DNA from 3 places in the Citrobacter sp. Igbk 17 genome. Region 1 is predicted to be linked to each of the others. Evidence: riboswitches for the same ligand, from Rfam matches in the RefSeq annotation. Region 1 holds a riboswitch; each other region holds the start of a gene.
What was found. Region 1 has a riboswitch for cobalamin ahead of btuB (TonB-dependent vitamin B12 receptor BtuB). Riboswitches for the same ligand answer to the same signal wherever they lie in the genome.

Region 1 (3,283 bases):
GTTGGCGATTTTACCACGAACTGTCAGCTGTGAGGTGATCGGATATGACACTGCCAGATCCCACAAACTCACACCACCCAATTTTACCGGTTGATAAGTAACGTAGTCCGTATCGTATCGCGTCCCCAGATATTGATATGTCAGGCCCCAGTCAAAATCATAGACCTGCCAGTCGAGTTGGTATTTCACCTGCTGTTTAGAACGACGAGCCAGTGGCTCGTTGGTAATCGCATTACGCGAATCTACGTAGTCGTAGCTAAGCGTATGCGCCAACGGCCCGGTGTCGAAGTTTGCAGTCGCTTCGATACCTTTAATACGCGCTTTGCCTTCGTTGTAGTACTTCTGAGTGTGGGTGTTGTAGTCGATCATGTCATCGATATCGTTGCGATACCCTGACACGCGCCAGTTAACACCTGATGTTAACCCTTCAAACGCCCCTTCCCACTGCTTACTCTCTTCGGGGTCAAGGTTTGCATTGCCGTAATAGCCATGCAACTGCCCCAGATTTGGCGCTTTGTAAGATGTGCCATAGGAGGCAATGAAACGATAGCCTTCGATAAACTCCCATCCAGCACTGGTTTGCCATGTACCATGGCGACCAAACTCGGAGTTATCATCACTACGTGCCGCACCTTCGAAGGTGAAGTCACCAAGCTGCTGCAATCCCGTCAAATAGAGGCCAGTATTACGTTGGTCGTAACCGTCCGTAACATACCCAGTGCCAGGCTCCGTGGTTTGCTTTTGCCAGTCCACGCCTGCACCAATGTTACCGTGGCCAACAACTATGCTGTTTGACCACTGAACATTATATTGCTTCATATCATCCAGCGTGGCCGAGGAATCATAGCGGCCATAGTTCGGATCATAGTTGTAGTCTTTACTGTGGCTGTAGCTCGAAACCAGTTGTGACTGAATAAGCTCGCCATTAAAACGTAACCCAGCGTCCCAGCTCTGGCTATAAAGCTGTCGGGTATCAAGTAGTGCAGAGCCAGGAGAATAATACGAGTCATAATCTGTGCGGTTATCATAACCATAACCACGAACGAACCCGCTCCATGTCTCGGAGAAGTTGTGCTCCAGTGCGCCATACAGCGTCTTGCTTAAGAAACCGTCTTTATCCGGTTGAGCCTGTGCACCAGTGCTACCGTAGGCCACGACATCGAAGCCTTTGGTGTAGGCATAATCGCCCATCAACGTGACACGCGTATTTTCGCCAAGCTGTTGCTGGGTTGAGATATCGTAATTCTGATACCCATTGCTTCCCACGCCGGCGGTCAGTTCCGTCCCTGGTTTTTCGCGCGTAGTAATGATATTCACCACACCGCCAATCGCATCCGAACCATATATAGCGGAACGCGGCCCGCGGATATACTCAATACGTTGCACCAGCGATACCGGGAACTGGCTAAGATCGGCTGAGCCGCTAACTCCCGCTAAATTAAGACGCACACCATCTATCAACACCAGAACATGGCTGGCGTTAGTGCCGCGAATAAAAATAGACGAGTTTTGCCCCATACCGCCGCTTTGCGCGATATCAACACCAGGCAAACGACGTAGTACATCGTTTACCGAGGTAGATTGCCAGCGATCAATGTCCTGACGTGTAACGACGGTGATGGGTGCAAGTACTGCGCTTAGGGGCTGCTGAAAACGGTTGGCAGTGACGACGAGAGTATCTGGGCTAGCATCCTGCGCCCAACCAGAAGATGCCGCGACGGAAAGCGCCGTCAACAGCAACGATTTTTTAATCATTGTAAAGCATCCACAATATAAGAAGGATGCCGCAGGTCCACCGATAGTACGCGATAGTGAAAACCAGATGCGACGTTAGCCGGCAGGTCTTCGGGCTTGGAAGGTTATTCAGGATACCGAATAAAAAGAAATGAAGACTTCCCACCCACAGGCAGTGTCTGCTTTACGCTCTCATTTCACCTTTCCTTACCGCTGCGCGTCAGCTCCAGATTCACACTGGATTCCCTTTTAACTCACAGGACCGGAAAACGGATGCTACAGTTTGTTACAACCTACTGTCCAGACCGGATATCACAATATCGGAAATCATCAATAACTGGACATCTGATGAGCAATCCCTACAATCCCCGCGTACTTTTATTTTTCAGGACGCATCATGACCCCCGAACACCTTCCGACAGAACAGTACGACGCACAGTTAGCTGAAAAAGTGGTGCGTCTGCAGAGCTTAATGACGCCATTTTATGCACAGGCTCCGGAAGTGTTCCGCTCACCGGTTAGCCATTACCGTATGCGTGCCGAGTTCCGTCTGTGGCATGACGGGGATGACCTGTACCACATCATGTTCGACAGCCAAACGAAAAAACGTATTCGCGTCGACAGCTTTCCGGCGGCCAGCGAGCTTATCAATACGCTGATGGCGGCAATGATTGAAGGTGTACGCAACAACCACATCCTGCGTCACAAACTGTTCCAGATTGATTACCTCACCACCCTGAGCGGTCAGGCGGTGGTATCCATGCTGTACCATAAAAAACTGGATAATGAGTGGCGCCAGGAAGCCGAAGTGCTGCGGGATGCGCTGCGGGCGCAAAACCTGAATGTGCACCTGATCGGCCGGGCGACCAAAACTAAAATCGAGTTGGATCAGGATTATATCGACGAACGTTTACCGGTCGCGGGCAAAGAGATTATCTACCGCCAGGTTGAGAACAGTTTCACGCAACCGAATGCTGCAATGAACATTCAGATGCTGGAATGGGCGATTGATGTCACCAAAGATTCAAAGGGCGATCTGCTGGAGCTGTACTGCGGTAATGGCAACTTTTCATTAGCGCTGGCACAGAACTTCAACCGCGTACTGGCCACCGAAATCGCCAAGCCGTCCGTTGCTGCAGCCCAGTACAACATCGCCGCTAACCATATTGATAATGTACAAATTATCCGTATGGCAGCCGAAGAGTTTACGCAGGCAATGAACGGTGTTCGCGAATTCAACCGGTTGCAGGGGATTGATCTGAAGAGTTATCAGTGCGAGACCATTTTCGTTGACCCACCGCGCAGCGGTCTGGACAGCGAAACGGAAAAAATGGTGCAGGCGTATCCGCGTATTCTGTACATCTCCTGCAACCCGGAGACACTGTGTAAGAACCTGGAAACATTAAGCCAGACGCACAATGTTTCACGTCTGGCGCTGTTCGATCAGTTCCCGTATACGCACCATATGGAGTGCGGCGTACTGTTAACGAAGAAGTAAGACTGAACGGAGGCCGGATAAGCACTTCCGGTTCAGATTGCCGGATGGCGG
Region 2 (3,283 bases), on a different contig from region 1:
GTGCGGGGGCAGCAATTTATCGTTACTTTATTGGCAAAAACTTACCGTGTAATAGCTGTAAGCTGGAGGAAAATGAGCGTTAGCTTCATGGAAAATGTTTATTTTTGAAATGTAATAACTGTTTTCGTGATCAGGTTTCCTGAACCGCTTAAAAAGTCTCCCAAGAATGGGAGACTTTTGTTATGTTCGAATACGCCTTTTATCATTGCTTTGGATAGCGAGATGAAAGCGGATGTAAATAATATGTTTTATTTATAACAATAAATTAACTGAGAGGTTTTATCATGATTTCTGCGAGTGCCCTGAACTCAGAACTCATTAATAAAATCGCACAGGATTTTGCGCAGGCCACCAGTCTGGCTGTTGTGGTTGTCAATATTCACGGTGATGAAATTTCTGAGCTTTTTAATTTCACCCCTTTTTGCCAGTTGATGCGCCAGCATCCTCAACATAGTACGCGATGTCGTATGAGCGATCGCTGTGGGGGACTGGAAGCTTCAAAATCCGATCAACCTTGCATTTATCGCTGCCATGCCGGACTTACCGACTTCTCCATTCCGCTGGTCATTGCGGGACATCTGGTAGGGTTTGTCTTATGTGGTCAGGTGCGCTTAAGTAATGACGTGGGGCTGGTGGATATTCTGAACGTGGACGACCGTTGGCAAGCCGATCCCGAACTGGTGAGTGAATTTCGTAATGTACCGGAAATGGACTATTCGCGGGTTATTGCCTCTGCTGATTTGCTAAAGCTCATTGTAGAAAATTGTCTTAAAAAACAACTGAATTTCGTCGTAATTAAAGACAATCCGCAACAGTCAGAGCCGGTGCGGGCTAATCGTAGTCCGAACCCTCATGACAGTAAAATGAAGAAAGCCTTGCGTTATATTGATGCGCATTTATCGGACGAGCTTCGTCTGGAAGATGTTGCCTCTCATGTTTATCTCAGCCCTTACTATTTCAGCAAATTGTTCAAAAAATATCAGGGGATAGGATTTAACGCATGGGTAAATCAACAGCGAATGGCGAGTGCCAAAGAGTTACTTTGTCATAGCGACTGGAGCATTGCCAGTATCGCGCGAAATTTAGGCTTCTCACAAACCAGTTATTTTTGCAAAGTTTTCCGTCAAACGTACCAGGTTACGCCGCAGGCTTTCCGTCAGCAAATAAATGTCATCTCATCTGAAGAGACAGCTTAAATAGCAATAATTTGCTATTGCCGATTTTTGATATCGTATGCTATGTCAGTCATTATAAAATGAAAAATAACTACAGCAGTCAATAAATTGTCATAGCGCAACAAAATAATGGTATTTGAAGGATAAACTGCACCAGTTTTTATTTTTGTGATGAGATACAGTGTCTGTGTGAAAGACTTTCTTTATTCTTTAATGACGCTTTCATTCAAAAAATGAACATATGAATAAACGGGTTGAGGCCATAACATTGGTTGAATGTACCCGGCAAGATATTAAATTGAATTATTGTCATGAGGTCGTGAATTTGCCTCAAGACACAGAGCCAAATTAAATCGGCTCTTGAACTGACAGGTTTGCCACATTTGTGGTAGGGAAGGGGGTGAGAATCCCCCGCAGCCCCCGCTGCTGTGATGCTGACGACCCCGTATAGACCACTGATCGCAAGATTGGGAAGGACGGGCGAGGACGACGCTAAGCCAGAAGACCTGCCTGTCGGTGACTACCAACAACTTCGGTGGGAAGTGGGTTGCGCAGATGCATACAGTCGAGAGACTGGGTATCTATACACCCCTACCACCCTGAACAGGATCAGGGTATGGCGGCCAGTTTTCACGCATTTGTTCTTGCAGGTACCGGTAGCGGCTGTGGCAAAACCACGGTAACGCTGGGCTTGTTGAGCCTGATGAAAAAGCGCGGTTTACGCGTCCAGCCATGCAAAGTCGGTCCTGATTACCTTGATACTGGCTGGCACACCGCGGTATGTGGTACGGCTTCCCGCAATCTTGATAGCTTCATGCTACCCACCTCTACACTGAATGCCTTATTTTGCGAGCAGATGCGGCACGCGGATATTGCCGTTATCGAAGGCGTTATGGGGTTATATGACGGCTATGGCACAGACCCTGATTACTGCAGTACTGCGGCGATGGCGAAACAGTTGGGCTGCCCGGTCATCTTGCTGGTTGACGGTAAGGCGGTTTCCACTTCGATAGCCGCCACGGTGATGGGATTCCAGCATTTTGATCCCAGTCTGAACATTGCAGGCGTGATTGTTAATCGGGTCAACAGCGAAACACATTACCAGCTACTCAAAGTTGCGATTGAGCGTTATTGCTCCGTGCCTGTATTGGGCTATGTTCCTCGCATGGAGGGCGTCGCGCTCCCTGAGCGTCATTTGGGGCTGGTTACCGCTCGTGAGTCAGTTATCAACCAGCAGCCGTGGCAGGATTTTGCCGCGATGCTGGAACAGACGCTGGATATCGACGCGCTGCTGGCCTTAAGTGCGTCAGACAACCTTCCTGTTGGTGAATGGCCCGCCCTGCCTGCTGCAGACGCAGGCGCAGGGTTAACGCTGGCCATTGCTGATGACGAGGCGTTCAACTTTTATTATCCGGATAACATTACGTTACTGGCGCGTACGGGCCTCAACATTGTTCGTTTTAGCCCGCTGCACGATACCTGTTTACCGGACTGCCAGATGATCTGGTTAGGCGGTGGGTATCCGGAACTGCATGCTGCGGCCCTGGCCCGTAATGTCACCATGCTGGAGCAATTGCGAGCGGCACATCAGCGTGGCGTCGCTATTTATGCAGAGTGCGGAGGGTTGATGTATCTCGGTAGCTCGCTGGAGGACAGCAACGGCGATCGCTGGCAAATGGTAGATATCATTCCGGGGCACAGCAAAATGGGCAAACGGCTGACCCGGTTTGGTTACTGCGAGGCGCAAGCCACACAGCAAACATTGCTGGCAACGGCCGGTGAAGTCCTGCGCGGGCATGAATTCCACTATTCCGATTTTACCCCTGAAACTCCGGCGGTAATGAGTTGCCGCAAGGTGCGTGATGGCAAAACGCTGCAGGCCTGGTCAGGCGGATGGCAGGTCGGAAATACCTTCGCCAGCTACCTGCACGTTCATTTTGCCCAGCGCCCCGAAATGCTCAATCACTGGCTGGCCGCTGCGAGGAACGCGCTATGACGATACTTGCATGGTGCGTTGCCTGGCTGCTGGATTTTATCATTGGCGATCCGCAGAACTGGCCTCACCCGGTGCGCTGGATTGGCAACCTTATCTCCGCAGTCCAGCGAGT
Region 3 (3,283 bases), on a different contig from region 1:
GCATTGAATAGCTGCGAACTGGCAATCCCGGCGAGAATGATTTGCGTGGTGGCCGAGCCGCTTTTGCCCCTTGCCGCCATGGCTAATAGCGCGACAAACAAAAATGCCGTCAGCGCGCCAATAAACGCGCCAAGCGACATGGAAATGATCCCTGCGCCAAGTCCGGTCAGAGCAATGAGCACCGCGCCCGTTGAGGCTCCGGCAGAAATCCCCAGCAGGTAAGGTTCGGCCAGCGCATTGCGCAGCAGCGATTGGAGAACCACGCCTGAGACCGCCAGACAGGCTCCACAGCAGGCGGAAACCAGCGCACGGGTCAGGCGGTAGTTCCAGATAATCCCGGCATCAAGCGCATCCACCGTATACTGTGTATCAAACAAGCGGTTTGCCAGCGTATGGCTGACATGCCGCCACGGGATAACCGTCTCACCGATTGAAATGCCCGCCAGAAGGACGCCGCACATCACCATGCTGACCCATAGCGCGTGGAACAGCGTCCGGCCAGCAAGCTGGCTCATGGCATGGCGCGTCCTGCGTAATTCGCTCATTATTTACGACTTCCCGGGATACGAAAGGGCGCTATGCCCGCATAAGGCATAACGCGCGACGAGAGTTAGTGAGTCGTCTGAGGGTGCGCCAGGCCATATTGCACCAGCGCATCGGCGAGTTTTTCCAGCCCGTCAATGGTTCTGATACCCGCGTTCATGGTCTGCACGTCGATCACCGGCAGGTGGTTTTCTTTCACTGCCGGGATCAGCCGGGTAACAGGATCGGATGTGAGGTATTCCATTTTGACTTTCCAGTCATCGGCCGGGAAGCGGCGACGGCCCATCTCGCCGAGGAGGATGACCGATGGGTTGGCTTTGGCAATGGTTTCCCAACCTACCGTTGGCCACTCCTCAGCGGAATCAATGACATTTTTCACCCCAAGAGATTGCGCTATCCACGCCGCGGGGCCAAATTTCCCGGCGACATAGGGGTCAAGCTGCAGGTCGGCGCTGGAGAACCAAAAGACGGCAGATACGTGGTTGTCCATACCGGCAATCTTCGCTTTCGCGGCGGCTTCACGTGCTTTCAGGCTGGCAATCAGCTCATTGCCTTTATCCTGTACATCAAAAATTTTCGCCAGGTCGGCAATTTCCTGATAGACCATGGCGATATCAAACATGCTCTTACGCACGCCGTCACCGCCGTCTTCGTTGTCTTTGGCGCAATCGGCTGGGGCGGTATAAACCGGAACGTGTAATTCGCTAAATTGTTCGTAAGAGGCAACTGTGCCCGCAGGGCCAATCTGCCATTCAAACTGACTGGCCACCAGATCCGGTTTTTTCGCAATAATCCCTTCGAAACTCGGGATGTTTTGTGCAATGACCGCAATCTTGTCATTCGCCGCTTTGTACTGTTCAGGTACCGGACCAAACCACAGTGATGTCCCAACAACACGATCGGCAAGACCCAGGGAATAGAGGATTTCAGTACTGTTTTGTCCAACGGTAGTCACGCGTTTTGGCGCATGATTAAACGTAATATCCCTACCACAGTTTTTGATCGTCAGTGGATATTCTGTTTTAGCCGCAGAAGCCATATTGCTGGTCAGGAAGAGTGCTGCGCCAGTCAGTGCCAGAAGTGAAAGTTTGCAATAAGCAGAAGTTATTTTTGCGTGCATTAGTGTTGTCCCGTTCATGCCAGAATCTGAACGTCTGGTCATGGTTCATTTCGTTCCATAAATTCGGGACAGGCACATGACGATAGATGACATCTAATCGTGAACTGCGGGCAAGATAATATGAAAATAAAGCATATTGTTGCCAATTTGTTCAGAAATTATATTATACATTCGTCAAATAAATCACCCCATGGACCATCCCGTCCACTCAATGTATACAACCTTGACAGCAGGTCTCCTGGCTCGCGGCAATCTGAATATCGGCCTTCCCATAAATGCGTTCTTTACAGTGACCGGTCGTGGATAATCCACGACACAGTGATATTCAGTTTCCGCTTACAGTTGCGGGGGCAGCTATGGCATAAGATTAAAATAATCCGCACCATATTCCGTTTCAAAATGATCAATAGATTCTGAAATACTGTCGGTGGGGACTTTATCGGTATCGAATAGCCCCGTCAACCGCTTGAATAAGTAGGGTTGATATCACTTTTGGTTTTTAATTCAATAAAATCAATGCGTTGATTTTATGCTTGTGACATTAATTATGTGGAAAGCACAAATGTCGATAAACTAAATGAGAATTGTTTGATGTTGATCAATTAATGTTTTCTTTGCCGAGAAGACTACGATTAATAACGAAATTAATTGTGGTATTTAATTATTTGCGCGGCGTCACATTTTTATTGATGTTTTTCCATGTGCACGATTTGCTGTTCTCCACCTTCATCAAAATAGACGGTAAAGTGATTTCGCAACCAAAATTGATAGCCGCCAGGTAAAAAATGATGGGTGTGCAGATAGCGTGTTTTATATTGTTGTCGGTCGCAAAATTGTTCCGCCAGCAGGACAAGTTGGCTGCCTATGCCTTGCCGACGATATTCCTGTGCGACATAGCAGCGACAAATTTCAGCGGTTGAGGATAATTGATAGCGTCCACGCAGTGCCGGTATTCGGTCATCGTATTGGCAGACCGCCAGCGTAGCGATAAGTTGCTGTCGGTTATTCCATGCACCGATCAACAGATTTCGCGGTTGATGGAGGTAGTGTGAGCGCAGATTTAATACATCTGTATGCGGTTCAGGTGCCGGTCGGTTAGCGTTAAAATAGAGATTTAAATGGTGGATAATAAACGACTGAACGGCCGAAATATCAGCCTCGGTTATCTCACGGAATATAAATGTAGTATCAGCGTTCATCGTTGCAGATATCATCAGAACCAGGGAAACTGGATAATAGCAACTCAGACACGTTTACAGAAGAGAAGTGTTACCGGCAAGCCTGCGCAAGCCGGTAACATAGTATGATTAAATATCTGCCAGCGCGGCATCGCGGTTCGGGAAGAACGTCAGACGACCAGGGATGGGTTGGATACCCGCGCGTGCCATGGTGCGTAGCGGCTGAAACTCCAGGTTACTGATACGCAGCTCACAACCTTCCGGCAGACGTTTAACAAAACGCTGGAAGGCGTCCAGACCGCCTGCATCCAGTACCGGGACCGCGTCCCACTTCAGCACCACAATGCGTTTGCCTGCAATACGCGACTCGAGATCGGTAAATAATCCTTCCGCAGCGGCAAAGAATAGCGGGCCAATAACGCGTAGTACCAGTACGTCGTCT

Region 2: linked by a shared signal. The riboswitch ahead of NNO08_RS16400 (cobyrinate a,c-diamide synthase) and the one ahead of btuB (TonB-dependent vitamin B12 receptor BtuB) in region 1 are both predicted to bind cobalamin.
Region 3: linked by a shared signal. The riboswitch ahead of NNO08_RS05550 (ABC transporter substrate-binding protein) and the one ahead of btuB (TonB-dependent vitamin B12 receptor BtuB) in region 1 are both predicted to bind cobalamin.

The regions. Positions count from the first base shown of each region.
Region 1 is NZ_JANEWI010000011.1:1,334-4,616, forward strand. Features, by position in the region: gene btuB (TonB-dependent vitamin B12 receptor BtuB) at 1-1,755, opposite strand, end outside; cobalamin riboswitch at 1,820-2,016, opposite strand; gene trmA (tRNA (uridine(54)-C5)-methyltransferase TrmA) at 2,132-3,232, shown strand.
Region 2 is NZ_JANEWI010000029.1:964-4,246, forward strand. Features, by position in the region: gene pduF (propanediol diffusion facilitator PduF) at 1-83, shown strand, start outside; gene pocR (transcriptional regulator PocR) at 285-1,196, shown strand; cobalamin riboswitch at 1,529-1,703, shown strand; gene NNO08_RS16400 (cobyrinate a,c-diamide synthase) at 1,792-3,171, shown strand; gene cbiB (adenosylcobinamide-phosphate synthase CbiB) at 3,168-3,283, shown strand, end outside.
Region 3 is NZ_JANEWI010000006.1:72,823-76,105, reverse strand. Features, by position in the region: gene NNO08_RS05555 (FecCD family ABC transporter permease) at 1-545, opposite strand, end outside; gene NNO08_RS05550 (ABC transporter substrate-binding protein) at 611-1,663, opposite strand; cobalamin riboswitch at 1,875-2,104, opposite strand; gene NNO08_RS05545 (GNAT family N-acetyltransferase) at 2,347-2,862, opposite strand; gene dauA (C4-dicarboxylic acid transporter DauA) at 2,971-3,283, opposite strand, start outside.